Regions from separate parts of the Gordonia sp. 852002-50816_SCH5313054-c genome, predicted to be linked through region 3. Evidence: predicted binding sites of a transcription regulator. Region 3 holds the regulator's gene; each other region holds the start of a gene.
What was found. The regulator LexA, encoded in region 3, represses DNA repair genes until DNA is damaged. The targets are predictions, from matches to a motif close to CGAACANNTGTTCG.

Region 1: the regulator LexA is predicted to act here: its motif matches at 7,341-7,354, upstream of A5788_RS02120 (SAV_6107 family HEPN domain-containing protein).
Region 2: the regulator LexA is predicted to act here: its motif matches at 2,168-2,181, upstream of A5788_RS01810 (HNH endonuclease signature motif containing protein).

What each region holds. Positions count from the first base shown of each region.
Region 1 covers NZ_LZTE01000022.1:85,534-95,393, forward strand. Annotated here, with positions in the region: gene A5788_RS02090 (UDP-N-acetylmuramoyl-L-alanyl-D-glutamate--2,6-diaminopimelate ligase) at 1-626, opposite strand, end outside; gene A5788_RS02095 (peptidoglycan D,D-transpeptidase FtsI family protein) at 772-2,532, opposite strand; gene A5788_RS24195 (hypothetical protein) at 2,538-2,678, opposite strand; gene A5788_RS02100 (hypothetical protein) at 2,728-3,645, opposite strand; gene rsmH (16S rRNA (cytosine(1402)-N(4))-methyltransferase RsmH) at 3,642-4,652, opposite strand; gene mraZ (division/cell wall cluster transcriptional repressor MraZ) at 4,877-5,320, opposite strand; gene A5788_RS02115 (DUF3040 domain-containing protein) at 5,977-6,366, opposite strand; gene A5788_RS02120 (SAV_6107 family HEPN domain-containing protein) at 6,639-7,157, opposite strand; gene A5788_RS02125 (GNAT family N-acetyltransferase) at 7,516-8,193, shown strand; partial or broken gene A5788_RS02130 (phytoene desaturase family protein) at 8,190-9,817, shown strand.
Region 2 covers NZ_LZTE01000022.1:13,405-23,264, forward strand. Annotated here, with positions in the region: gene A5788_RS01800 (histidinol-phosphate transaminase) at 1-634, opposite strand, end outside; gene hisD (histidinol dehydrogenase) at 631-1,968, opposite strand; gene A5788_RS01810 (HNH endonuclease signature motif containing protein) at 2,210-4,153, shown strand; gene A5788_RS01815 (MarR family winged helix-turn-helix transcriptional regulator) at 4,450-4,947, shown strand; gene A5788_RS01820 (MDR family MFS transporter) at 5,207-6,994, shown strand; gene nadC (carboxylating nicotinate-nucleotide diphosphorylase) at 7,158-8,054, opposite strand; gene nadA (quinolinate synthase NadA) at 8,059-9,117, opposite strand; gene A5788_RS01835 (response regulator transcription factor) at 9,343-9,860, shown strand, end outside.
Region 3 covers NZ_LZTE01000034.1:265,436-275,295, reverse strand. Annotated here, with positions in the region: gene hrpA (ATP-dependent RNA helicase HrpA) at 85-4,089, shown strand; partial or broken gene nrdR (transcriptional regulator NrdR) at 4,189-4,623, opposite strand; gene A5788_RS24275 (LysM peptidoglycan-binding domain-containing protein) at 4,768-5,397, opposite strand; gene lexA (transcriptional repressor LexA) at 5,715-6,362, shown strand; gene ptsP (phosphoenolpyruvate--protein phosphotransferase) at 6,407-8,122, opposite strand; gene A5788_RS07270 (DeoR/GlpR family DNA-binding transcription regulator) at 8,392-9,162, shown strand; gene A5788_RS07265 (1-phosphofructokinase family hexose kinase) at 9,159-9,860, shown strand, end outside.

The sequences.
Region 1 (9,860 bases), on a different contig from region 3:
CTCGACACCTCCATGACCACGACGTCGACGCCGCGTTCGAGCATCGCGGCGAGCAATGCCTGCAGGGTCGGAGCTTCGGGCGTCGTTAGTGAACTCGCCTGAGCGACACCGTCGACGCGGGTTTCCACCGTGCCGATCAATCCGACGGTGTGACCGGCAGCCATCAACGCGGCCTCGACCATGTATGCCGTTGTCGTCTTGCCCGACGTGCCGGTGATGCCGATCAGCTTGAGGCGCTGCGACGGGTTGCCGTAGATCCGTGAGCTCACGCCGCCGAGAATCGACCGCGGGTCGGCGTGCACGAGTACCGCGCACGCGGCGTCGGGCGGGAGCACCCGTCCGAGCTCTGCGCGGCCCGCCGCGTCGGTGAGGATCGCCGTCGCGCCACGCTCAACGGCCTCGGCCGCGAACCTGGCGCCGTGCGTGCGGCCACCCGGCAGCGCTGCGAACAGATCGCCCGCGACGATGTCCTGCGCACGCAACGACACCCCGGAGACGGCGGCATCGGCAGGCACCGTCCCGATCAAGTCGAGTCGTGCGCCGGTGGCGGTCGAGAGCACGGAGACGGCCGTGGGTTCGACGTGAGTTGGTCTGTTCAGTCCTGCGGACCGGCGATTCGACGCCATGATGCGATCGCCTCCCTCAGCAGTGGTATCGGTGTCGCGTGTTCGCGCCGGTGCGGCTCGAACCCGGGGATGTGCGGATGCGCGCTCTCCGGAACGCACTCACGATACCGTCAGGACAATTCGTGACGGCGCGCCCACCGGCAAATCAGCGCGCCTCGAGCTTGATCCACGGCGTAGGTGTGGGAGACAGCGGCACTTGCTGGCGCTGCAGAATCCACGAGGCGATCGTCCCGAACAGCGGCGCCGCCGACTGTCCGCCGCTGCCGTCGGAGCTTCGCTTGGGGTTGTCGAGCATGATGCCCACCACGAAGCGCGGGTTGTCGGCGGGAGCGATGCCTGCGAACGTGATGTTGTAGCTCGAGTTCGAGTAGCACCCGCACGCCGGGTCGACCTGCTGCGCTGTACCCGTCTTGCCCGACATCTGATAGCCCGAGACCGCACCCTTGTAGCCCGTTCCCGACTGCACGCCCATCGGGTCCTCCTGGAAGACCCCGCGGAACATGTCGCGAACCGTACGCGCGGTCTGCGGACTGACCACTCGGACACCAGCGGGCCGATCAGCATCCTCGACGTTGCCGCCGTCGCGCTGCTCTGACTCGAGGATGCGCGGTGGCACACGGAGACCGTCGTTGGCGATCGCCTGATACATCGCGGTCATCTGCAGGAGCGACATCGAGAGGCCCTGCCCGATGGGCAGATTGGCGAAGGAACCACCCGACCACTGACTCAGTGCGGGTACCGCTCCACCGCTCTCTGCCGGAAGGCCGACGCCGGTCCGCTGCCCGAGCCCGAAGCGCTTCACCATGTCGGCGAACCGTTGCTCACCGACACGCTTGGCCAGCATCAGCGTTCCGACGTTGGACGACTTACTGAAGATGCCCGCCGTCGTGTACGGCTCGACGCCGTGCGACCACGCATCATTGACGGTGACTCCGGCCATGTTGATACTGCCCGGCACCTGCAACACTTCGTCCGGCCTGGTCAGCCCGTATTCGACGGCGGCGGAGGCAGCGACGATCTTGTTCACCGACCCCGGCTCGAACGGCGAGGTGACCGCCGGGTTGCCCAGGTCGGATTTGGTCTGTTCCGACAGCGGCTTGGATGCGTTGAACGTTCCGTCGTTGGCCATCGCGAGCACTTCGCCGGTCTTCGCGTCGAGCACGACCGCCGACGCCGACTTCGCGCCGGACGCCTGCTTGGCCTTGTTGACCTCGCTCTGCACGAACCACTGGATGTCTGAGTCGAGCGTCAGTTTCACCGTGGCGCCATTGATGGCCGGGTGCACGTTGCGGGTGCTACCCGGGATCACCGCGCCGTCGGAGCCGCGGTCGTACGTCTTCGATCCGTCGGTCCCCGCGAGTACCGAATCCATCGATGCTTCGAGACCGATCAACCCGTTCCCGTCGTAGTTGACGTCGCCGACGACGTTGGCCGCCAGCGAGCCACCCGGATAGAGACGGATCGCCTGCGGGTCGGCGCCCACCTCGGGATAGTCGGCGACGATCCGTGCCGCGACCTCAGGACTCACCGACCGTGCGAGATAGACGAACCCGTCGTCGCTCGTCAGCTTCTTGTGCAGATCGTCGGAACTGATCGATCCGCCGAGCGCCGACGACACACCGTCGGCGATCTCCTTGAGCCTCTTGTCCACATCGGGGTACTCGGGGTTCTTCTTGTGCTCGGCCTCGATCGACTTGCGAACGGCCTTGGGCAAGAACGTGAGTGAGCGCGCTTCGTCGGTGTACGCGAGGGGGCGCCCGTTGCGGTCGAGGATCGCCCCGCGCTTGGCCGTCAGCACCTGGGTGTACTCCCGTTGCTGCGCCGCCTCTGCCGAGATCGACGACGCCTCGATGGTGTGCACGACGATCATCCGGATCGCCACCGCCAACACCACGAGGAGAATCACGACTCCTACAGCGCGACTGCGGAATTCAAAGGTGCGGGGACCTCGACCCCGCCCGCCTCCGCGGCCACCGGTACCCGACCCTCCGCCCGCAGATGCTGGGCGTCGCCCTGACCGGGGCTGCGCAGTGGGCGGGTCGAAACGCTCACCGATCCGCTGAAAACTGGCGCGTGTCATGGTTGTCAATTGTCCACTGCCCTAACGGGCTCCCGCCGAATTTGCGCTCGGCGGGTTGCCATTCGTCTGAGCCGAGGGTGCAACATTCGGATTGGGTGCGGCAGCGGCCCCCGGCGCCGGGGCATCAGCGCGCGCGGGAGCATCGGCGCGTGCCGGGGCGTCGCCACCCTGGTTCTGGGTCGGCGTGGTGTTGGTTCCGGGAGCCGTATTGTTGTTCGGCGCTGGCGAATTGGACGAGCCGGCGCCGGACGAGTTGCTATCGCCGGACCTGGTCGCATCACCGGACTGGGCGGCATTCGAGTCCGATGCGTCTGCACCCCCGAGGCCCATCGAATCACTGACCTTGCTCTTGTCGATCTTGCTGGTGGGATCGGGCTTGTCGTCGGGGTTGATCGTCCCCATCGGCTTGCCGGATGCGGGCTCGGGATCGCCGAGCACCTTGGGCTTGCCATTGGCGCCGACAACCATCCGGGCCGGATTCTGAACCGGGATCATCCCCAATTTCGCTGCCTTGTCGGACAATTCGGGCGCGGAGTCGCCCGACTCGTAGCTGCGCTTGAGACTGTCGCGGCGGTCGACGAGCGACTGGTTGACCTTGCGCTCGATTCCGAGTCGGTAGGAATCCTGCGCGGCCTTCGTCGACAGCCAGAGACTCAACCCGAGACCCACGACGAGCAGCGCGAGAACGGGCACCACGAACGGAACCGACCGCGCACGAGTGAACAGCGAGACACGTCGGACGGCCGAATCGCGGTCACCACGCGTCGACGTAGAGCCCTGCGCCACAACACGATTGCGACGGCGATCGAGCGCACGTTGGGCTGCTCGCGAGCGGTTGGCACGCTCGGATTCGAGATTCTCCCGACGCGGACGACGGGTTGGCGTTGTGGTGGCTGCACCTGCGCTGTCGGCGACGGTGCGGTCGTCGAGCACTGTCATGACCGATTCCTCTCGACACGTTCGATGGCGCGGACCCGTACCGGGGCAGACCGCGGATTCTCGGCGAGCTCGGCCTCGCCTGCCTGCTCGGCACCTCGGGTGACGAGTCTGAACTTGGGTGCGGTCCCCGGCAGTTCGACCGGAAGGCCGGGTGGCGACGTCGAGGTGGTACGAGATGCCAACTCACGCTTGACAATTCGGTCTTCGAGCGACTGATAACTCATCACCACCACGCGTCCACCTACCGCGAGCGCATCGAGCGCTGCGGGCAACGCGAGGCGTAGCGCGTCGAGCTCGTGATTGACCTCGATCCGCAGCGCCTGGAACGTGCGCTTCGCGGGGTGCCCACCGGTCCGACGTGTGGCCGCAGGAATTGCGGCATAAAGCAATTCGACGAGCCGCCCACTTGTTGTGAAGGGTTCGGTCTCACGGGCCCGGAGAACGGCTGACGCGATCTTGCCTGCGAAGCGTTCTTCTCCGTATTCCGACAGCACCCGTGCGAGGTCGCCGTGCGAGTACGTGTTGAGCACGTCTGCCGCGGTCAGGTCGTCGTCCGGATTCATCCGCATGTCCAGAGGGGCGTCGACGGCGTAGGCGAATCCACGATCGGCGCGGTCGAGTTGCATCGACGACACACCGAGATCGAAGAGCACGCCGTCGATGTGGTCGACGCCTGCCGCGGCGAGGACGTCGTCGATGCCGTCGAATCGAGACTGGTGAAACGAGATCCGGTCGCCGAAGCGGGCGAGGCGATCACGTGCGATGTTCAACGCCGACTCGTCACGGTCGATGCCGATCACACGCGCGTCGGGAAATTCGGTGAGTATGAGTTCGCTGTGGCCGCCGGCGCCCAACGTCGCGTCGACGAACACCGGACGGTCGGTCTCCGAGGGGTCGGCACCAGAGTGGGTCAAGGCCGGTGCGAGAAGTTCGGTGATCCGCCGTGCCATGACGGGCACGTGGCCGAATTCTCCGGAACGACGTTCGTCGTCGTGTGGCGCGTTCACCGAATCACCTCCCGACGCGTGCTGTCTGCACGCCCCGACCCGTTGCGGCCACGCACACTCATCTTGAATCCCTGGCACCGACACTGGTCGGCACGAAGAGTCTCGCCGGGTGAAGCGGGGTCCCGGTCCGGTCGCGAACCTGGCGTTGGGGAAGTACGCCAGGGTCGTTCCGGACCGGGGCCTCGATCCACCCGAAGCCCTGTCCATCGTGTGCCATTCCTCGGCTACAAGACCGCGTTCAGTGCGGCCGAGTTGGCTGCCGAGAAGTTCTCCTCGTGCTCGTTCTGGTACTCGCGCCACTTCTGCGCGTCCCAGATCTCGAGGTGATCGAAACTGCCGAACACCACGCACTCCTTGGTCAGCTCCGCGTACTCCCGATGGTCGGGAGACAAGCTGATCCGACCCTGCCCGTCCGGGCGCTGCTCCTCGGTGCTGGCGAAGAAGTAGCGCTGAAAGGCTCGTGCCTGCGGATCGTTACGGGATGCCTCCACAATTCGGGCGGCGATCTCGTCGAACTCCTCGGCTCGAAACACCGACAGGCTGTGGTCTTGGCCTTTTGTGACCATCACGCCTCCTGCCAGTGCGTCGCGGAACTTGGCGGGCAATGTCAGTCGCCCTTTGTCGTCCAACTTGGGTGTGTAGGTGCCGACAAATCGAACGGACGACATGTCGACACCTCCTGCCCCCTGAGCGATCCGTTCCGGTCCGTCTCACCCAGTGCTGCCACAGTACCCCACTTTCCACCACTTTCCACCCCTTCCACCCCCTGAAGTCGCCATCCAAAACTATTGCTGCAGGTCAACACAGATAAACACGGTGGTGGATGACACCACGCGCCGCGTGTCCCAGCCCGCCATTCGTGTGTCCAGAAGGACGAAACAGCATCAAAGTGACTGATGGGAGCCAGTTTTGTGCCCGGGTGGGGAGATGTGGGGAACCCGGTGGGGCGCTGTGGGGACCGCGGTGGGGCGGCGTGGGGAATCAGGGGCCGCACAGCTGGCGGCGGCGTCGCGGGAGCTCCGGAGTGGGAGGTCCGATCAGGCAGACCAGAGCGATGGGTGCATGGCCCCACCAGAAGGCAGGGTTAGAGGTGAGGTGGCCGGCCGGGCCGGTGCGGACACGGCGTGCTCACCCGCATACGACAACAGGGCAACACATTGGTGCGATGTGTTGCCCTGCTGTTTGTGAGATCTGACTATCTCAAGGAGTGGTGGAGGCGTAAATGTGTGTCCTATCGAAGGCCGTGGGTGCTGCAGCACACACATCCTTCGATACGACACACAATGTGGCCGAAGGGAGACGCCTGATCAATCAGGCGCCTGGGTCACTCCTGGTCGAAGCGGCGGTTGAACCGTTCTTCCATGCGCTCGGTGAACTTGCGCTTGCCTGCCGGCCGCGCGGGGGCCTCGGCGGGTGCCGAATTCTCGGGACCCGAGCGGCCACCGCCCCACAGAGCGAGGAGGCCCGCGCCGAACATCACGAGAAATCCGATGAGGCTGACGACGGGAAGCCCGGCCACGCTGAGGCCCACCAGTGGGCCGACGACGAGCAGCACAAGACCCACGACGAAGACCGCCGCCGCCTGAAGACGACGACGACCCGACGACCGGCCAAGCCGCCGACGCTTCACGCTGGACGCGAACTTCGGGTCCTCGGCGTAAAGAGCACTTTCGATCTGTTCGAGCATGCGCTGCTCGTGCTCCGAGAGTGGCACCGACCCTCCTTACTACGTTGCCGATTCACACATCAACGAGATTGTGGCGACCGCGGACGCCAGTCTCGTGACATGTGTTCGCGGCTTACTGCTTCCATGATACGAGGTGATTGCAAGCGCGACCACCATAACCACCCGACCGTCGCATCGAAGCCGCCAATAGCGACAATTCGGGACCTGTGATCACGTCGGGTGAAATGACCGCCATCCGAACCGCCGTACGGCGCCGTCGGCCGCGAAGCGCGAACCGCAGGCGCGGACGAGCCGATGAATCAGGCGATGTGGTCGTAGCCGTAGTCGGACCGGTCGACCGCTTGGTGCGCAAGCTTTCCCTGTTCGTAGGCGACGATGATGTCTTCGACGGCGTCGAGAAACGACAACACGCGGGAGCGGAGCGCCACGACCGTCGCACCCTCGACGGAGCGACGCAGGCCTGACTCGATCTCCATGCGCACAGACGACATCCGGGCAAACGCCTCGGCGAACTCGGCCAGATCAGGAACAGCCGACGAGATCCGCGACCACGCATTGGGGGACACGCGTCGAGATGCTCGCTTCGCGGGTGGTTCGTAGACCGCGAGTGCCGCTCCTGCCGCCCGCAGCGCCGCCAAGTAGTACTGGCGGAACCGTTCGGCGTCGTCTGGCACGCCGTCGGCATTCTCGACCAGGATCTCTGCGCGATCGAGGAGGTCGCGAGCACGCACGACGACCATCGGGTCGATCTCCGGACGCACCACTGCACCTCGCCGTGCGTGACGCACTGTGCCGCGCGTCGGCCTATGGACTGCCATCTCGCGCTCCCTTCGGTGTTGCGTCCGCTCGACACCCGAGCGGCTTCCACGTTCCTGTGTGACCAAGTCGTTCGTGTGTGACCAAGTCCCGGTACGGTCCGGCGATGCACGCTTCCCTCGTCCGTCGCCGGACCGCCCAGACTGTCGTGGGTGACGCAGAACGGCTTGCGGAGGCACGTTCATCGAACACCCGTTCGACATATTCAATATAGCTAGAACGGCGACACTCTTCAAGAGGAGATGTGGCCCCATTCCCGACAGCAGAAGCGTAGAACTCGGTACCGACATTCCCGATCGGCTGCGGCCTGCCAGGAACGCGACGCGCGCGGCGGACTGCGGGAGGAAGGACAACGAGCAGTTGGCGACCCGACTCGTTCGGTTGACCGGCCAGGACTCCCCGGCCTGGCTCGACGCTGCCCTGAATGTCTACGTGACCGCGATGGACTACCCGCGTGGCACCGAGCACCACCGGGTTCCGCTCTGGCGCGAACACATCGCCCGACGCGGGTGGACCGCATACGCGGCGCTGACGGCCGTCTCCCCCGACATCCGGCTCGACCCCGACGCGGAGCGTCGACGTATCGGCCCTCCGGTGTCGCCGTCGGGGCACGAGATCATGGTCGGCATCGCCTACGGCTATCGCGGCGCCGACGACCAGTGGTGGAATCACCAACTCAGGACCGGACTCCGACTGTCCGGCTGCGACCGCGACACCATCGAACGCATCGCAACCAACTACTTCGAACTCACCGAACTCCACGTCCACCCGACCGCTCAGGGCCACGGCATCGGCGAATGGTTGCTGACCGCGCTGCTGAGCGACCGCCAAGAAGACCACGTCCTGCTGTCCACCCCGGAGATTCCCGCCGAACGAAATCGCGCGTGGTCCCTCTACCGCAGGATGGGCTTCGACGATGTGCTGCGCCACTTCACCTTCACCGGCGACCCACGACCCTTCGCTTTCCTCGGTCGACGACTCCCGCTCGACGCTGCTACCGAACCTCTCACAGGCACGCCACCAGCGGCGGCGCGGTGAGCCGCCGAGGCGACTCAGGCCACAAGCCCCGGCACGACGCCGTTGTCGTGGGTGCAGGTCACAACGGCCTCATCGCGGCCGCCTACCTCGCCCGCGCGGGACGTTCGGTCCTCGTCGTGGAACGCGACGACATCCCGGGCGGCGCTGTTTCGACCGTCGAACGCTTTCCGGGCTATCGAGTCGATCGCGGATCGTCGGCACATCTGATGATCCGACACCCCCGATCATCGACGAGCTCGACCTCTCCGCGCACGGTCTGCGCTATATCGACTGCGACCCTTGGGGTTTCGCACCCGCTACGCAGGACGGACCACCGTTGGTGTTCCGCACCGACCTCGACGCGACCTGCGCGTCGATCGCCGCCGCGTGCTCAGACGCCGACGCGGACGCCTACCGACGATTCGTCGACGTGTGGGGTCCGCGGTCGCGAGCTGTGCTCGACGCGTTCAACTCGCCGGCAACGCTCCCCCGGTTCGGACGGGCTTTCACCGGTATCGGCAACACCGCCCACACCGCGCGTACCGGGTTCATCGGTAGGCGTGCGGGGTCTCTGATGTCGGCGACCCAGGAACTGATGATGTCCGGCGACGCCCTCCTCGATCGCTGGTTCACCTCCGAACGACTCAAAGCGGCTCTCGCCTGGTTCGGCGCGCAATCGGGTCCGCCGATGAACGCGCCGGGTACCGCACCCATGGTCGGGTTCGCCGCGCTCATGCATCGGATTCCCCCTGGCAGGGCGGTCGGCGGCAGCGGCGCGCTCACCGAATCCCTCCTGCATCGCCTCGACGCCGACGGCGCGCAGGTACTCACCGGGTCGCCCGCGACGTCGATCAGTCGGTGTGGCGATCATTGGCGCGTGCAGACCGGCGAGGACAGCCACTGCACCGACCAGGTGATCGCCGCCTGCCACATCTTCGCAACGCTCGACATGCTCGACGCCGGGCGAGCTGCTCCACCAGCGGAGATCGATCGGTGGCGGCGCGAGATCGACATCGGTTCCGGCATCGGGATGGCAGTCCGGCTCGTCACACGCGCACTCCCCGCCTACCGCGACCTGCCGTCGGACCTTCCACCGCACGGCGTGCATTCGGCGCTGGGACTCCTCGTCGCCGATCGCGCACAGCTTCGTCGCGCGTACACCGCGGCCTCGGTCGGCGAGTTACCACCGCGCCCACCGTGCGTCGTGATGAGTTACTCGGCGATCGACCCGACACTTGCTCCCGCACAACGACATTCGATCACCGTATGGTCGCAGTGGCATCCCCGACAGTTGCGCGAAGGACAGTGGTCGACGGCCGGCTCGGTCGCCGCGGACGAGATCCTCGCCGAAGTCGATCGCCACGCACCGGGGTTCAGTGCGTCGGTCGACCATCGTTATGTACAGACGCCGGCCGATCTGGAATCCGAACTCGGGCTGGTCGGCGGCAACATCATGCACGTCGAGATGACGATCGACCAGATGTTCGTCTATCGGCCGCACCCCGACCTGGCCGGGCACCGTGTACCCGGCGCGGCAGGACTGTTCCTCGCCGGGGCGTCGACGCATCCCGGCGGTGGGGTGACCGGTGCCAGCGGGCGTATCGCAGGGCAACTCGCGATCGCGGCGAGCCGATGGCGTCGCTGACGCTCCTCATCCGGCACTCCGCATCCGACACTCCCCATCCGAC
Region 2 (9,860 bases), on a different contig from region 3:
CGATCACTATGCCCGGTGCGGCGTCGACGATCGCCCGCAACCCGTCATTCGAGATCGACGCGCCCGTCGGGTTGTTGGGAGAGGTCACGAACACGATGTCGGGGCGTCGCGCGGAGATCTCACCGACCGCATAGTCGATGTCGAGGGAGAAGTCGGCGCTGCGCTTGGCTTCGAGCCACGTGGTGTCGGTGCCGTCCGAGATGATCGGATGCATCGAGTAGCTGGGCACGAAGCCCAGCGCCGCACGGCCGAGCCCGCCGAACGCCTGCAGGAGTTGCTGCAGAATCTCGTTGGAACCGTTTGCCGCCCAGACGTTTTCGACGCCGAGGTGGGTTCCGGTGGCGGCGCTGAGGTAGGCGGCGAGGTCGCTACGCAGCGCGACAGCGTCACGGTCCGGGTAACGGTGCAGCTCGGCCGCAGCGGCGCCGACCGATTCAGCGACGTCGGCGATCAGCTCCGGAGACGGCGGGTGCGGGTTCTCGTTGGTGTTGAGAACGACAGGAACCTTCAATTGCGGTGCGCCATAAGCGCTTTTGCCGCGCAGGTTGTCGCGGAGCGGAAGATCGTCGACGGTGATCCGAGCTCCGGGAATCTGGACTCCGGGTACTTGAGCGCCTGTAGCTGCGGGCGTCACTTTGCTGCCTCGGCGACAGCCCCCGAGAACCTGCGGGTGATCGCATTGCCGTGTGCCGGAAGGTCTTCGGCCTGCGCCAAGGTGACCACCTGGGCGGAGACGTCGCGCAGCGCCGCCTCGTCGTAGTCGATGACGTGCACGCCACGCAGGAAGGTCTGTACCGAGAGACCCGACGCGAACCGAGCCGAACCCGACGTCGGCAGAACGTGATTCGATCCCGCGCAATAGTCTCCGAGGCTGACCGGCGCGAAGTCGCCGACGAAGATCGCGCCGGCGTTGTGCACGCGATCGGCGACCTGCGCGGCGTCGCGCGTCTGGATCTCGAGGTGCTCTGCCGCGTAGGCGTCGACCACGGCAAGACCGGCCTCGACGTCGTCGACGAGCACGACACCCGACTGCTTGCCGCTGAGCGCCGTGGTGACCCGTTCACGGTGTTTGGTCTCGGCGATCTGGCGGTCGAGTTCTGCGTCGACGGCGTCGGCCAGGGCGACGCTGTCGGTCACGAGCACCGACGCCGCGAGGACGTCGTGCTCGGCCTGGCTGATGAGGTCTGCGGCGACGAAGGCCGGGTTTGCCGAATCGTCGGCGAGGATGGCGATCTCGGTGGGACCGGCCTCGGCATCGATGCCGACGAGTCCGCGACACAGGCGCTTGGCTGCCGTGACGTAGATGTTGCCGGGACCGGTGATGAGGTCGACCGGGTCGAGGACCGCACCGTCGGTATCCGTACCGCCATAGGTAAGGAGCGCGACGCCTTGCGCGCCACCGACGGCCCAGACCTCGTCGACGCCGAGAAGAGCGCACGCGGCGAGGATGGTCGGGTGTGGCCAACCGCCGAAGTCCTTCTGCGGGGGCGACGCAACGACGAGCGACCCGACGCCCGCCTCCTGCGCGGGAACGACGTTCATGATGACCGACGACGGGTAGACAGCATTGCCGCCGGGTACGTACAGGCCAACACGCCTGACGGGAATCCACTTTTCGCTGACGGCTCCCCCGTCGACGACCTGTGTGCGCGACGTCGTACGACGCTGATCGGCATGGACGAGCCGAGCGCGAGTGATCGACTCACGCAGCGCATCAGCGACGGCCGGATCGAGTTTCGCCAGGGCATCCGCGATCACATCGGCGGGAACCCGAACACTCGACGGACGAACGCCGTCGAACTTCTCGCCGTACTCGAGTGCTGCCTCGACGCCGCGATCGGCGATCGCATGCACCACCGGCGTCACCGTATCCAGCACGGCGTTGACGTCGGTGCCCCCACGGGGCAACGCGCGACGCAGCTCAGCGAGCGTCGGCGAGCTACCGCGCAGGTCGGTTCGGGCGAGCATGGGTGTCTCCTGATCGGTCGGGTTGATGTGTCCAGGATATGTGGCGGCACCACCGGTTTCCGAATGCGGTCTGTCAGGACCAACGCGGCAGTAAGGCGCGGAGGCAGTCGCATAGTCATCCAGCCTCGGTGACCCGATCACGATCCGTCGAAAGTTTCTTCGATTATTCCTGGACGGTGTCGGTATTGTCGGGTAATGTAGAACACATATTCGACACGACGCGGGGCGGGGGTGGCGGCACGTGAACAGCAACAGCAATCGCAACAACAGCGAGAATGGCCGTGCACCTTTGGCTTTGGCGACTGCTGCGGTGGGATCGGCGGATGCGGTGGTGGCGGAAAAGCTGTCACGGCTTGCCGCGGTGCTGGATGAGTTGGCTGCCGTCGATGTGTCGCTGGTATCCGATGCCGCGCTGGTCGAAGCCACCGTTGAGGCAGAACGGTTGGCGTTGCGGACCGCGGGTGCGGTCACCGATCGCTTGATTGTGGAGGCCTCCGACCGCGACCTACCCCGCGCGTCGGGTTTCCGCGACATCCGCAATTTCATTGGGCAGGGTCTGCACATCGGTGACCCCGCCGCGCGGCATCGGGTGATCGCGGCGACCGGCTCGTTCACCACGATCTGCGGCGACCGACTACCACCCGCATGCCCAACGTTGGCCGGCTATGTGGCGGAGGGTCGGGTCGCGGGCGCGCACGTGCGGGCGGTGTTGGAGGTTTTGGAGGCGATCCCCGGTGAGGTGTCGGCCGAGACGAAAGCGGCGGCCGAAGCACAGATGGCCGGCTACGCGGTCCAATTCACCCCTGCCGAGATCACCAATTTGGGTTCACGATTGTTGGCGCACCTGGATCCGGATGGGACGCTGACCACCTCGAAGGACCGTAAACGTCGACGTCGCCTGTGGGTGAACCGGCAGAACGCTCAGTTGATGTCGCGGTTGACTGCCGATTTGGATCCGATCGCCCGCGCCCGGCTCGACACGGTGCTCGATGCGTGGGCTAAACCGGGCATGAACAACCCGGACGACCCGGAGTCGCCGGTCGGGCCGATCACCATGGCGAATGCTGAACAGGTCGCGGCCGCGGCGCTACGTGATGAACGCTCACCCGCGCAACGCAACCACGACGCGTTCTCCGCACTCCTGCAGCAAGTACTTGAATCAGGGATGCTCGGCAACACCCATCGCGGATTACCGATCCAGGTGATCGTCACCACCAGCCTGCAGGAACTCGAAGAGCAGGCAGGGATCGCACAGACCACGTCCGGAACACTGCTCCCGATCAGCGATGTGATCGAAATGGCCGCCTCCACCGGGGCGAGCCAGTATTTGGCGGTGTTCGGTGAGCACACCAGCATCCCGCTGTATTTGGGTCGGTCGAAGCGGATCGCGTCACTCGGACAACGACTCGCCTCCTTTGCTTCGGCGGGCGGGAAGATGTGTTCGGCACCCGGCTGCAACCAGCCCGCATCACGGGTGCAGATGCATCACGCCGCCAAAGACTGGGCCGACGGTGGGTTGACCGATATCGACCAACTCGTCCCGGCGTGCGATGTGCACAACCGGAGAGTCGGCACAAAACCCGGGCAGTTCACCACCCGCATGATCACCGAAGGCCCCGACACCGGACGTGTCGCGTGGCGGCTCAACGCCAAGCCGGGTATGCCGGAGAATCCGGAACGCATCAACCGCATCGCCGACGTCAAAGCCGACTTCCACGACTACCTCGCCGCCGAACACACCAGCAACCAAGCCGCAGCGGCGGCACGAGCAACCGGGACAAGCACAGACGCGACGGTCACCGAGATCGGCGCGCGAGCCTCCAGCAGAGTGGGCGCCGAGAACGTCACAGACACGGCCAGCGACCAGATGGTGGTCGCGGACGCAGTGGGCGCCTGGATGGTGTCGCCGTCCTCAGTGCCGGACCCGCCGAGCACGCAGGTGGCACGTCAGACGCTCACCGGCGTCGAACTCGCGCTGGCGGATAGAATGCCTTCCGCAGATCCTCGGCGCCTCGGCAGGCGGGTCGACATCCGATGGAACCTCCCCAGGCCACTCGAACTCGACCCCGACCCGCCCACAGACCCCAACCCATCAACGGGCCCGGCCCCACCAGGCGGCCCCAACCGGCTCGGCGGCGTCGACCCGCCAGACAGCCTCGGCCCACCGCTGGCCGACGCCGCCTGACCACCGCCATCCCGGGCGAACTGTCGAATCCGGTTGCGCCGCAACCCGTCTACACCCCGCCACCACACACGGTGGCGGGGCAGACGTGGTTGCCTGAGGGACAGCCCGAACGGAGTGTGCAGACGTGCAGCCCCGGCAGGCCACGGCGCCAGGTCGTGCACGGCTGCCCTCGCCAGGATCTTCCGCACCCTCGCCGGCGCCCCCGATACGCCAAGTCGAATCATGAATCATGTTCAACTGCGCGGTAACCTGTGGCGCATCATCCGACGAACCGCGACGGACAGGATTCACCGCAGATGGGCGACGCTCGCTCCGACCACCCAGTGGACGCCGACGACGTATCCGATGACCCGATTACCGACCTGGAGACAGGTTTCGCTGACCTGATGCGGCAGGGACGGATTCGACTGCGCACCCGTGCTCGTGCGGTTGACCCCCACCTCGACCCGTCGAACTATCCCCTGATCGCGATGCTCGCCAGCGCCGACGGATCTCTGCCGGTATCAACACTCGTCGCGCAGCTCGGACTCGAGAAGTCGACTGTGAGCAGACAGATCGATGCCCTCGTGCGCCTCGGCCTGGCCGAGCGACACGCCGACCCGCATGATGCGCGCGCTCGACTGGTCTCCTTGACTCCTACCGGCCGCGCACGCGTAGATCACGTAGCCGATGCGGCGGTCGCAGACTGGCGGGCACGGTTGTCCGAATGGGACCCCGAGGACATCCGGACACTCACCCGGCTGCTCAATCGTCTCCTTGTCGACGACGCGGAGTTCGAACCCGACCTGACCTGATCGGCGGCGTGCCCCGGCGCCGACATCGCGGCGCTGACATAACGGCGCAACGCCGCGTCGAGAAACTCCGCCGGAGCCGGGAATACTCAAGATAGTTGCGCGTTACAACTATCAATGGTTATAGTTGCTTCACTCAACTAGTTGGTTGCGTGACGTGTCTGCAGCCAGCAATCGGCCGGCCATTGTCGCCGCGCCCCCGACATCCCTCTCCCGCTCGGCAGACCGTGCGGGATCAGCCACCACCTCAGGAGGTTCTCCCATGTCTCTAACCGCCACGCGGGAGGTTGCTTCCGCAGCGGGCGCACCGATGACCCATCGACAAAAGCTCGAAGCACTCGTCGGTTTGCTCCTCGGGATGTTCGTCGCGTTTCTCTCGTCGACGATCGTGTCCAACGCGCTCCCCGTCATCATCACCGACCTGCATGGAACGCAGGGTCAGTACACCTGGGTCGTCACGGCGACTCTCCTCGCATCCACGGCGACCACACCCATCTGGGGCAAGCTTTCCGACCTGGTGAGCAAGAAGATCCTGGTCCAGGCGTCGTTGGCGTTGTTCACCCTCGGCTCGGTGCTCGCCGGACTCTCACAGTCGGTCGGCATGCTGATCGGTTTCCGTGTCATCCAGGGCCTCGGACTCGGTGGCCTGCAGGCGCTGGTCGTCATCGTGATCGCATCCATGTTCAGCCCACGCGAACGCGGCCGCTATCAGGGTCCGATCGCAGCCGTGATGTCGCTCGCGACGGTCGCCGGCCCGCTGATCGGTGGCGTGATCGTCGACACCAGCTGGCTCGGTTGGCGCTGGACGTTCTACGTCTGTGTTCCGCTCGCGGTGATCGCATTGCTGGTCATCCAGCGCACGCTGAATCTTCCGACGGTCCGCAAGGACGTTCGCATCGACTACCTCGGCGCGTTCCTGATCGCGGCAGGCGTGAGCACACTGCTCATCTGGGTCACCCTCGCCGGTGACAGCTTCGCTTGGCTCTCGGGAATGACGTTCGGACTCGTCGCACTCGGAATCGTCCTCATCGCAGGTGCATTGTTCGTCGAATCACGCGCCAAGGACCCGATCATCCCGCTGCGGTTGTTCCGTGACCGCACGACGACTCTCGCCACAATGGCGAGCGTTGCAGTGGGTGTCGCACTGTTCGGTGGTGCCGTGTTCCTCGGTCAGTACTTCCAGATCGCCCGCGGCTACTCCCCCACGGCGGCAGGTCTGCTCACCCTTCCGATGATCATCGGCTCGATGCTCGCCGCAACGGTCTCGGGCGCCCTGATCACACGGTTCGGTCGGTGGAAGCGCTTCCTCGTCACCGGTGCTGCCCTGATGACAGCAGGCTTCTTCCTCCTGTCGACCATCGACGCCCATACCGACATGGTCGTCATCGGAGCGTTCCTGTTCATTCTCGGACTCGGCATGGGAATGACCATGCAGAACCTCGTGATGGCTGTGCAGAACAACGTCGGACCCGATGACCTCGGTTCAGCGACGTCGACGGTGACGTTCTTCCGCTCGCTCGGAGGCGCGGCAGGCGTGTCGGTTCTCGGTGCGGTGCTGGCAACCCACGTCACCGACCTGATCACCAAGGGTCTGGTGGCAGCGGGTGTCAATCCCGCTCAGACCGGCGGGTCGGGTGCAGGGCTCTCGAACCTCAAGGATCTGCCGGGACCGATCGCCGAGATCGTCCGCGGTTCCTACGGTGACGCAATCGCGCGCGTCTTCTTCATCGCCGGTGTGATGGCCGCGATCAGCTTCGTCGCGATCGTGTTCATCAAGGAGGTCGCACTCAAGACGCAGAGCTTCGACGAACAGCGGATGGCCGCTGTTCGTGAGGAAGTCATCGACGTCACCCCCGCCGCGTCGTTCGACGTAGCTCCGGTCACCGTGGACAGCGGACGGACCAGCGACAGCCACGCTAGCGACTCGGACGTGGACGACATCGACGAGGAGTTCGCGAAACTCGTCGACGGTCCGGAAGCCACTGCGCGCTCAACGGCCGCCGTCGGCGAAACCGACGCTCAGCCCGGACGTCACGAGCGCACGGAGTAACCGTCGAAACGATGTACGCGCACTAGCGCGCACTGATTCCAGACACACTGGTTCCAGACACACTGTGGCCCACAGCCTTTTCGCTGTGGGCCACAGTGCATCTCAGAACCGTTGCACCTCAGAACTGGTGCATCTCAAAACCGTTGCCTGCACGCCGCAGCGCTCAGAGAGGAATGTCGAGTCCGAGGTCGAGCGCGGTTACCGAATGCGTCAGCGCGCCGACGGCGAGGTAGTCGACGCCCGTGCGGGCGTAGTCGGCGGCCTGGTCCAGACTCAACCCGCCGGAGGACTCGAGTTTTGTCTCCGGCGACCTGTTGTTGCGGCGGGAGACGGCCATCTGGGTTGCCCAGAGTTCGAAGTTGTCGAGCAACACGAGTTGGGGTGCGAGGTCGAGCACCTCGTCGAGTTGATCGAGCGAGTCCACCTCGACCTCGACCGGCAGGTCGGGTGCCGCCGCACGCACAGCGCGGAGCGCCGCGCTCACCGATCCCGCGGCGGCAACGTGATTGTCTTTGATCAGCGCGGCGTCACCGAGCCCCATGCGGTGATTGACGCCGCCACCTGCGCGCACCGCATACTTCTGCAGATAGCGCATGCCCGGCAACGTCTTTCGTGAGTCGCGAATCTTCGCCGACGTTCCGTCGACGGCGTCGACCCACTGAGCTGTCGCGGTGGCGATCCCGGAGAGATGGCACGCGAGGTTGAGTGCCGTGCGCTCCGCGGTCAGCAGAGCGGCGGTCGGCGCATGCACCGCCAACACCACGTCTCCCGGTGCGACTCTCGTTCCGTCGGCAACCGCAGCGGTCACCTCGTACGCACCGGCACCGACGACCTCGTCGAGGACGGCAAGTACGACGGGAAGCCCGGCGACCACGCCGAGCGCACGGCTGACGATCTGCGCGTCGACCGTCGCGCCGGCAGGCACCGTCGACGCGGTCGTGATGTCGGGGCCGTAGCGGAGATCCTCGTCGAGCGCCGTCCGAATCAACGCCCGCACCTCGTCGGTGATCGCCAGGTCGAGTTCTCCGGCTGCCTCGCGCTGGCCGATGAACGCGCTCATCGACTCATTCACCCGAACCCGGATTGCCGATCGCGATCATCCGCTCGACGCTCTTGCGTGCGCGCTCGGCGACATCGTCAGCGACGAACACCTCGTCCTTACCCTCACGCAACGCACGCAACAGCGCAGCCGGCGTGATCATCTTCATGTACGGGCACGACGCGCGATCGTTGACCGCCTGGAAGTCGATACCTGGCGCGGCCTTACGTAGCTGGTGCAGCATGCCGATCTCCGTGGCGACGAGAACCTGCTTGGCACCGGTCTGCCGAGCAGCGTCGATCATTCCGCCGGTGGAAAGGATCTTCACGCGGTTGTCGGGCACCGCTCCCTCGCCCGCCAGATAGAGCGCCGACGTCGCGCACCCGCACTCGGGGTGGATGAAGAGGTCGGCGTCGGGGTGCGAGTTGGCCTTGGCGGTCAGCTCGTCACCGTTGATACCGGCGTGGACGTGGCATTCGCCGGCCCAGATGTGAATGTTGTCGCGGCCGGTCTCCCGCTTGACGTGCGCGCCGAGGAACTGGTCGGGCAGGAAGAGGACGTCGCGATCGGGATCGATCGACGCCACCACATCCACCGCGTTCGACGACGTACAGCAGATGTCGGTGAGGCCCTTCACCTCGGCGGTCGTGTTGACGTACGAGACCACGACAGCATCGGGGTACTCGACCTTCCACGCCCGCAGATCGTCGGCGGTGATCGAGTCGGCGAGCGAACATCCCGCCCTGGCGTCGGGGATCAGGACGCGCTTGTCGGGGCTGAGGATCTTCGCGGTCTCGGCCATGAAGTGGACGCCGCAGAACACGATTTCGTCGGAGTCGACCTCCGCCGCGATCCGGGAGAGCGCGAGCGAGTCGCCGACGTGATCTGCAACATCTTGAATCGCCGGTAACTCATAGTTGTGCGCGAGTATGGTCGCATTGCGCGCACGTGCTAGTCGACGAACCTCTTCTGCCCACGCCGCGGTCGGTTCCACTCCGGTGAATCCTGTGGGACCGTCTGTCCACACCGCGTCAATCAGACCAGGTTCGGTGACTGCTACCGAACGGTCGCTGGTGATACTCATGGGTCGCTCCTTCAGCCTGCGACCGGAGAACGCGGTTCGTGCTCCGAGACAGGTTTTCGACTGTCGGTCGAAAACACCTAGATCGTAGCACCATGCCCGGTGGGTACCGTCGGTCTCCAATTCGAGTAGCGCACTACGCGTTTCTGTGGTCGCCTGCGGCAATAGCGTCGAAGAGGTCAGCGACAACACCGCCACTGCTCGACAAGAATCACAGGAGATACCCCGATGACCTCCACGATTGGCCCCCGCGCCGGCCAAGGCACCCCTCCCACAACCCCCACCCCGATGGCCATCGCGCCCTCGATCCCCACGCGCAGATCATCGTTCTCCACTCCACTCGAAGCGGTCCGACGTCGCCAGGAAGCACTCGAAAGGCTGGCCGCGCGTCGAATCGTGACTCCGCCGCCCATGGCACCTTCGACCGCTGGACGCTCAGCCGACGTCGCCCATCTACGCCCTGTGGTGTCGGCCTCGGTGAGCCCCGGCGGGCAGTCCATCCCTCACGACGCCGAATTGAGCCACCCGCGCGTACCCCTGACCACTCGGGAGATCGAGGTGCTTCGGACGTGGCTCCTCACCGACTCCAAGTCAGTGGCGGCGTCGCGGTTGATGATCTCGGTGGGCACCGTCAACACGCACCTGGCACGCATTAGGACGAAGTACGCAGACGCCGGACGTCCGGCACGCACCAAGGCGTCGCTGGTTGCTCGCGCGATCCAGGATGGCCTGATCAGCCTCGACGA
Region 3 (9,860 bases):
AGCGCGCCCAGGGTCACCCTCTGGATCATCGGTCCGAGGTCACACTGCGTTGACCCATGCGTCGACACATATCCTTGAGTGATCATGTCCGTCTCCCCCGAATCACAGCCCAGCGAGTCCACCGCCGAGGCGACGCAACCCACTCCGACGGACCAACGCTCACTTCGACGCCGGCTCGCCGACCTGACGATCGTCGACCAACACCGCCTTCGACGCCGCGTCGACAAGCTCGGTGCATCGTCGAACGCGGATGCGGTGGCGGCACTCTCGCGCGACATCGACGCCGCATCACGACGCGTCGAGCGTCGTCGAGCAGCCGTCCCGGTATTGGAGTTTCCACCGGAGCTGCCGGTGTCGGAGGCCCGCGACGAGATCGCCGCCGCGATCGCCGCTCACCAGGTCGTCGTGATCGCGGGTGAAACCGGGTCGGGCAAGACCACACAGCTTCCCAAGATCTGCCTGGAGCTCGGCCGAGGCGTGCGCGGCGCCATCGGTCACACCCAGCCGAGGCGTATCGCCGCCAGTTCCGTGGCGCGACGTATCGCCGACGAGACCAACACCGAGATCGGCGACGCCGTGGGGTATTCGGTCAGGTTCTCCGACCGCTCCGGCGCCGACACCCTCGTGAAGGTGATGACCGACGGCATCCTGCTCCGCGAGATCGCCACCGATCCGATGCTGCGCGCCTACGACACGCTGATCATCGACGAGGCGCACGAACGAAGCCTCAACATCGATTTCATCCTCGGCTACCTGCACCGACTGCTCCCCCGTCGCCCCGACCTGAAACTCATCATCACCTCGGCCACGATCGAACCCGACAGGTTCGCGCGGCATTTCACCACGCCCGACGCCGAGGTCCCCGTCCTCGAGGTGTCGGGGCGGGCATACCCCGTTGACGTCCGCTACCGCCCGCTCCTCTCCTCCGACGGCCCCGACACCGGTGACGAGCGCGGTGGCGGCGAGCACGCCGACCTCGACCAGATCCAGGGCATCGACGCCGCCATCGACGAGTTGTGGGGACGCAGCAACGCCGGCGGCGACATCCTGGTGTTCCTGCCAACCGAACGTGACATCCGCGAGGCGGCGGACTCACTGTCCCGACGCGTCGCGGCAGGCGCCGAGGTGGTTCCGCTGTACGCACGATTGTCGATCGCCGAACAACAGAAGGTGTTCACACCGTCGCGCGGCAACCGAATCGTGTTGTCCACCAACGTCGCCGAGACGTCGCTGACCGTCCCGGGTATCCGCTACGTGATCGACACGGGCACCGCACGTATCTCGCGATACTCGGCGCGCACCAAGATCCATCGACTTCCGGTCGAACCGATCTCGCAGGCGAGCGCCCGCCAGCGCGCCGGGCGGTGCGGGCGAGTTGCCCCCGGCATCTGCATCCGCCTGTACAGCGAGGCCGATTTCGACGCCCGTCCCGCCTTCACCGACCCCGAGATCCTCCGCACCGATCTCGCGTCGGTCATCTTGCAGATGGCCTCGCTGCGGCTCGGCGACATTGCCGACTTCCCCTTCGTCCAACCTCCCGACGCACGCGGAATCCGCGACGGAATCGGGGTTCTCACCGAACTCGGCGCGATCACGACGACCGACAAGACCGACACCACCCCGCGGTTGACACCTGTCGGACGCACGATGTCGCGCATCCCGGTCGAGCCGAGGGTCGCGCGCATGCTGATCGCGGCACACGAATCCGGTTGTCTCGCCGACGTTCTGGTCATCGCTGCCGCACTGTCGATTCCCGACGTCCGCGAGCGACCCGGCGATCATCGCGAAGCCGCCGACGCAGCACACAAGCGGTTCGTCGTGCCCGGCTCGGACTTCATGGGCTACCTCACACTGTGGCGCTACCTCCAGGAGAAGCGACAAGAACTGTCCGGCAACCAGTTCCGCCGCACCTGCGAACGCGAGTTCCTCCACTACCTCCGCATCCGCGAATGGCAGGATCTGCACCGACAACTACGGCGCATCGTCGACGATCTCGGCTGGTCGACGAAGGACGCCGGGTCGTCGAAGGATTCTGGCGAGGCCGAGGCGTCGCACCGCACCGATGCGATCCACCAGGCGATACTGTCCGGCCTCCTGAGCAACATCGCCGCACGCAACGCCGAGGGTCGGGAGTACACAGGCGCACGCAACACGACCCTGATGATCTTCCCCGGCTCGTCACTCTCCAAGAAGCCGCCCGCGTTCCTGATGGCCGCCGAGATCCTGGAAACGTCCCGGCTTTTCGCGCACACCGTCGCGGGAATCGACCCGCTGTGGGCCGAACGACTCGCAGGCGACCTGGTCAAACGCACATACAGCGAGCCGCACTGGTCGTCGAAGCGCGGCGCCGCGATGGCATACGAACGCGCGACGCTCTACGGCGTCCCGCTGGTGGCTCGACGCCGCGTCGACTACGGCCCCATCGACCCTGCCGCCGCGCGTGACATGTTCATCCGGCACGCTCTCGTCGAAGGCGATTGGAAGACGAATCATCCGTTCTTCGAACGCAATCGAGCACTGCTGTCCGACGCCGCCGAGGTCGAACACCGCGCACGACGCCGCGACGTGGTGATCACCGAGGACCAACTGTTCGACTTCTACGACCATCGCATCGGCGCCGAGGTCACCTCGGCACGCCACTTCGACACCTGGTGGAAGAAGGCGCGCCGCGCCGACCAGACACTGCTCGACCTCACCCCGGAGGACGTCGCTGCCGACGTCCACGTCGCCGATGCCGACTATCCCGGGGAGTGGCAACAGGGCGATACCCGCTACCGCCTGCGATACCGATTCGAGCCCGGCGCACCCGATGACGGTGTGTCCGTACTCATTCCACGCCCGCTGTTGCGGCACGTGCGTCCTGCTGGTTTTGACTGGCTGGTCCCGGGGATGCGTAGCGAGCTCGCCACCGAGTTGATCAAGACGCTGCCCAAGACGATCCGCAAGACGATGGCGCCGGCCGGGCGATTCGCCGATCTCGCCCTGTCTCGTCTCACCCCGCGCCGCGAGCCGCTCATCAACGGCCTCGCGCGTGAGCTGTCGACGATCACCGGGCAGACGATTGCGGCCGACGACTTCGCTCCGGAGCGACTCCCCGCATACCTTCGCATGAACTTTGTCGTGATCGATGATCGAGAGGAGTCGGTCGCCACCGGCAAGTCCCTCGCCGAGCTCCGCCGACGCATCGAGGGTGAGGCGCCCGCGCCGACGCCGCGTCGGGTGTACACGACGTGGACGGCCGACGGAATCGGAACACTCGCCGAGTCGAGCATCGATACCGTTGCCGGACAACAGATCACGCGATATCCGTCACTCGAGGTCGTCGACGGAGCGCGCAACCGTGGGGTGGCACGGACGCTCGCGACGTCGGACGCCCAGCGGCGTGCGCAATTGCACGGTGCCGTCATCGAACTGCTCGACCACGCGATCCCGCCGCTCTCACGCAAGATCAGCGCCGGGCTCGACCCGGCCGGTCGGCTGGCACTGAGCCAGAGTCCCTATGCGTCACCCGACGCGCTGTATGCAGACTGCACCCGTCGGGCGATTCGCGACATCGCTCCCGCAGCATTCGATTTGGGATTAATCCGCACACCCTCCGCCTTCGACGAGCTCGTCTCGACACTGCGACCGCGCGTATCGGCTGCGGCGCCGGAGTATTTCGCTCTTGCTGTCGATGTGTTGCGTGAGGTTGCTCCCCTGCGTGCCGAGATCGACCGCCACTCGGGTCAAACAGCAGCCGACGACGTCGCCGAACAGTTCAACAACCTGGTCTTCGACGGATTCGTTCTCGCAACGGCACGCGAACACCTGCAGCACGTTCCGCGATACCTGACCGCCGCACGACAGCGCCTCGAGCAGCTTCCTGCCGCCGCGAACCGCGACCGCGAGGGAATGGCCGCCATCGACAGGGTCACCGAACGATGGAACCAGCGCCTGACACAGCTTCCCGAATCGCGCCGAGACATCGTCAGCGAGGAAGCTCAGTGGATCGTCGAGGAGCTGAGGGTGAGCCTCTTTGCCCAGAAACTCGGTACCGCCTATCCCATTTCGGAGAAACGGGCGCTACGAGCTCTTGACCGACTCGGTTGACACCGGACCCGCCGGACTCGACGCAGCATCGACAGTGTCGTCGCGGGTGGCGGGCGTGTCGAGGTCGTCGGAGCCTTCGTGCGAACCGGTGAGGTTGCCCTGGAGGTCGTCGATCTCGCGTTGGAAGTCTTCGAGCGAATCGAACGACCGGTAGACCGAGGCGAAACGTAGGTACGCCACCTCGTCGAGGTCGCGGAGCGGGCCGAGGATGGCCAGACCGACCTCGTTGCTGGGGATCTCGGCCGAACCGGACGACCTCACCGCGTCTTCGACCTGCTGAGCCAACTGTGCGAGATCGTCTTCGTTCACGTGACGTCCCTGGCATGCGCGTCGTACCCCGCGCATCACCTTTTCTCTGCTGAACGGCTCGGTCACACCGTTTCGCTTCACGACTGCCAGAACAGCACTCTCGACTGTGGAGAACCGCCGCCCGCACTCGCTGCACGCGCGACGACGCCGGATCGCCTGCCCCTCATCGGCGACACGCGAATCGACGACCTTGGTGTCTTCGTTCTTACAAAACGGGCAGCGCATGTAGTCCTCGTGCAAATCTCGGGACGCAGCGGCTCCGTCGGTCTGGCTCGGTCCGATCGTCTGACGACCGGCGGGAGCGAGACCGCAGCGGTGACCGTGTCGGTTTCCGACTGGACCCTGTGACATCGAGAATACCGCCAGCGCTCAGCGGTACGCGGGTGTGACAAGCGGTTGGCCAACGCGCAGCCCACTCGACGGCAGATCGTTGAGGTCGATGATCTCGTCGATGACGGTCTGACGCGGCACATCAGGCGCAACGCGTGCCGCGATCGAGCTCAGCGATTCGCCGGAACGCACGTGGACCACCTGTGTCGAGGTCGAGGACGGCATGCTCGCCCGCTGGTAGTCGGCGCCGACGGTCCCGACCACCCACACGGTCAGTGCCAACCCGACTCCCGCGAGCACCGCCAAGACCGCTGCTCGGCGCCGACGGGCCGCCACCAGCTCGCCGACGCCACCGGCGCATCGCGTGCCTGCAGGCCGCGTTGAGGTGCCGTGATCGAACGCGATCCGACGCCGAGGCCGCGGCGCGACGTCTGCGCCGGCGGTCCGTCGGGACTCAGTCGTTCGAACGCGACCCGCCACACGTAGCTCGTCGCTACGCGCGGGATTCGACGGTGCACGTCCACTGACCACCGTGGCGCGGTGAACTCGGGGACGCGTCGTCGATGCAGGTCGCGGCGTTGCAGATCGGGTGGTCGGCGGTGTTGCCGCGGATGCACTCGACGTGCTGGGAATCGTGCGGGTCACCGGGTTGGTCATCAAGCTGGTCATCGCTACCTCCAATGGTCGATCAAGCGTTCGATGAACTGATGTTCGAGTTCTACCAGAGGGGTCCGACAAAGTCCTGCGACACGTCGAACAAATGTTTGATGTTGTCAGTGGCCTCCGCTACTGTCGGCGCCAGACGATGGAAGAAAAGACGCACACCACCCCGCTTCACAACAGCACCCGGTTCACAACAGCACCCGCTTCACACATCAGGAAGGACGGAACCGATGACAGAGAAGTCACGACGCGGCCCGTCGTCGCCCAAGGGCAACGGTCGCAGCGTCGAAGGCAAGAAGAGTGGAGGCGGCGAGGAGGCACCGATCCATCCGGCCGTCGCCGAGGCAACACTCACCGATCGCCAGCGTGGCGTCCTCGATGTGATCCGAAAGTCGGTGCGCGAGCGCGGATATCCGCCGAGCATCCGAGAGATCGGCGACGCCGTCGGCCTCACGTCCACGTCATCGGTCGCACACCAGTTGCGCACCCTCGAGCGCAAGGGCCTGTTGAAGCGCGACGCCAACCGTCCGCGGGCGGTCAACGTCTCCGAGGCTCCCGACGCACATCACTCCGATGCCATCAACGGAGATCTCCCGACCCCCACGTTCGTTCCGGTACTCGGCCGTATCGCGGCGGGCGGTCCGATTCTCGCGGAGGAGGCGGTCGAAGACGTCTTCCCGCTTCCGCGTGAGCTCGTCGGTGAGGGCTCGTTGTTCCTGCTCCGCGTCGTCGGCGAATCGATGATCGACGCCGCGATCTGCGACGGCGACTGGGTTGTCGTGCGGCAGCAGAATGTCGCCGACAACGGCGACATCGTCGCAGCGATGATCGACGGCGAGGCGACGGTGAAGACCTTCAAGCGTAAAGACGGTCACGTCTGGCTGATGCCGCACAATCCGCTCTTCGATCCGATCCCCGGAGACGACGCCGCCATCCTCGGCAAAGTCGTCACGGTGATGCGCCGGGTCTGATGCGCCGAACGGGCCCCGCAAGTCGTTGACCGGCGGGGTCTGTGTCAGCCGACGAGTTGCTCGGCGGCTGCGCGTCGGGCGAGTGCCGGACTCGAGGTGGCAAGTGCGGCAGCGGCGGCAGCCCGGCACTGCTCCATCGTCACCGTCGACAGCTTCGCCCCGACTGCGGGCGTCGCCGCCGGAGCCGCCGACAGCGAGGTGACTCCGAGCCCGACGAGCACACATGCGAGCGACGGGTCGGCCGCGGCCTCGCCACAGACTCCGACGGGTTTGCCCTGCTGGGCGCCGGCGGTCGCAACCTGCGAGATGAGTGCGAGCACCGCCGGTTGCCACGGGTCGGTCAGTTCAGCGAGTTCTGCCGACATCCGGTCGGCGGCCATCGTGTACTGGGTGAGGTCGTTGGTTCCGATCGACACGAAGTCGACCTCGGCCAGAATCGCCGGCGCCAGGATCGCCGCTGCCGGGATCTCGATCATCACACCGGCCGTCAGGCCACGCTGACGGACTAGTTCGGCGAACTGTGCGGCCTCCGCGGCCGTGGCGATCATCGGTGCCATGACCCACGGCGTCGTGCCGGACTCCTCTGCCGCGCGAGCGACCGCGTCGAGCTGAGTTCGCACGATGTCGGGGTGGTCGTCGCCGATGCGGTTGCCGCGTACGCCGAGTGCGGGATTCGCCTCGTCCGGGTGCTCGATGAAGGCCAGCGGCTTGTCCGAACCGGCGTCGAGCGTTCTGATGACAACTTTTTGGCCCGCGAACGCCTCGAACACATCGCGGTACAGCCGCGTCTGCTCGTCCACATCGGGCTCATCCGCCCTGTCGAGAAACGCCAACTCGGTGCGGAACAGCCCGATGCCCTCGACTGGTGCATCGGCAGCGCTGCGCGCGGAGACGCCGTCGGCAACATTCGCGAGTATGGCGACTGCGGTGCCGTCGGCAGTCCGGCCAGGGCCACGCCACGCAGCAACAAGCGCGGCCTCCGCAACGCTGCGCTCGACGAGTTCACGCGCCTCGGACCCCTCTGGTTCGACGGTGATCGACCCAGCGCCTCCGTCGAGCAAAACCATTGTGCCGCTGGTGATCTCACTCAGTCGCGCCACAGCGACCACGCACGGGATGCCCAACTGCCGCGCGATGATGGCGGTATGACTGGTCGGTCCGCCGAGACGCGTGGCCAGCCCGACGATCACCGCGGGATCGAGCCCAGCGGTATCCGCGGGAGCGAGGTCGTCAGCGAAGAGAATCGACGGGTGACTCGGCGTCGGAATCCCCGGCTCCGGCTGGCCGAGCAACTCGGCGACCACTCGGTCACGAACGTCGTTGAGGTCGGTGATCCGCTCTGCCATCAACCCGCCGAGTTTGGCGAACATCTCGGAGAACTGCGCCGTGGCCGCGACCGCGGCGGCGGGCGCCGACGCGCCCTTCGCGACACGAGATTTCGCCGCACCGATCCATCCCCGATCCTCGGCCAACCCGGCGGTCGCAGCAAGGACCTCGGCCGCAGCTCCCGACGCGTGTGACGCGCGATGACGCAGCCTGCCCGCGACGACTGCCGCGGCGGCGACGAGGCGTTCCGCCTCCGCGTCCCGCTCGTCCTCGGCCAGAACGCGATCGGTGCCGAGTGACGTCTCGTCGTACGTGACGCGCCCACCCGGCCACAACACCGGCCCGTAGGCGAACCCTGCGACGACGGGTGTTCCCGACAACTCTCCTTGACCGTTCATGGTGACCCGATTCTCCGATACCAGGTGATTCTCCATTGCGTCTACTGCCTTCCGGGTCGATCGGCCGGGTGCGGTGATCTGTGAGGGATACCCAGCGTCGTGAATTTCTGTGATCAAAGTTACTCGAAACACTTGACTTGTCAACACACACGGGCGTAAACACAGATATATCAACATCGAATGCCACACAGAACCAAACTCACGATGATCCGCAGAAGCCAGATCCACAGCAGCCGGATCCACAGAACACAGACCCACAGCTGGTTCGCCGAAGCGCGAGCCACACCACAGATCGGAGTCGACAGGTGTACGCCGAAGAGCGACAGCGAGCAATAGCCGATCAGGTGCGCGCGCACGGCCGCGCATCCGTGACCGCTCTCGCCGACAGGTTCGACGTGACGAGCGAGACGGTGCGCCGCGACCTCGCGGTCCTCGAGCGCGCAGGTAGCGTGCAACGCGTCCACGGTGGAGCAGTCAAGGCCGGGACGGTCGAGGTAGTCAACGAGTTGGGACTCGACCAACGCGAGTCCTCCCACACCGCAGAGAAGGCCGCGATCGCACGCGCTGCGATACGGTTTCTGCCCTCGGACGGCGGATCGGTCATCTTCGACGCCGGAACCACCACCTACCAGGCCGCCAAGCTGCTGCCGGCGGATCGCAGGCTCACGGTGATCTCCACGAGCCTCCAGCTCGGGCAGGCACTCACCGCACACGAGCGGGCCACCCTACTCATGGTCGGCGGTCGAGTCCGCGGACTCACCCAGGCCGCAGTCGGAGCCGAGACCGTCGCAGCGCTGCGAAAGATGCGTGCTTCGGTTGCCTTCGTCGGCACCAACGGGATCAGTGAGGGCCACGGCCTGTCCACCCCCGACGCGGAGGAAGCCTCGGTCAAGTCGGCCATCGTCGCTGCCGCGCAGCGTGTCGTAGTGCTGGCCGACTCGTCAAAGATGGAACGCGAGGACTTCAGCTCGTTCGCTCCGCTCGACGAGGTGGATGTCCTGATCACCGACGACGGGATCGACCCCGAGTTCTCGGCGGCGCTCTCGGCACACGGCATCGAGGTCGTGATCGCATGATCCTCACAGTCACAGCCAACCCGAGTCTCGACCGCACCCTGGAGATCGCAGGACCGTTGATGAGGGGCGAGGTGCAACGCAGTACCTCCACTCGGGTCGAGCCGGGCGGCAAGGGAGTCAACGTGTCCCGCGTCGTCGCGGAAGCCGGCATCCCCACCGTCGCGGTACTACCCGCGCACGCCGACGACCCGCTGCTCACCGCCCTCGACGCGGTCGCACTGCCCTATCGCACGGTCGATATCGACGGCCAGATCCGCACCAACATCACGGTCGCCGAAAACGACGGGACAACCACGAAGATCAATGCGCCCGGCCACACCCTCACACCTGCTGAACTCGACGATCTGACAGCGCTCGTACTCGGCAGCGCCGAGGACGCGTCGTGGGTGGCACTGTGTGGCTCGCTTCCGCCGGGAGTTCCCGACGACTGGTATCGACGCATCTCCGATCGCCTCGTCACGAGCGGACGCCGCGTGGCGATCGACACGTCGGGCGCACCCCTGAGCGCAGCGATGTCGGGGCCCATCGACCTGATCAAACCCAACGACGAAGAACTCGCCGAGGTCAGTGGTATCGCCCCGGCCGAGCTGGCCGCTGCCATCGCCGCGGGCGACTACCTGCCCGTCGTGGCGGCATCGCGCACGCTGATCGCCACCACGCAGGGAGCGGTACTCGCGACCCTCGGTGCGGCGGGTGCG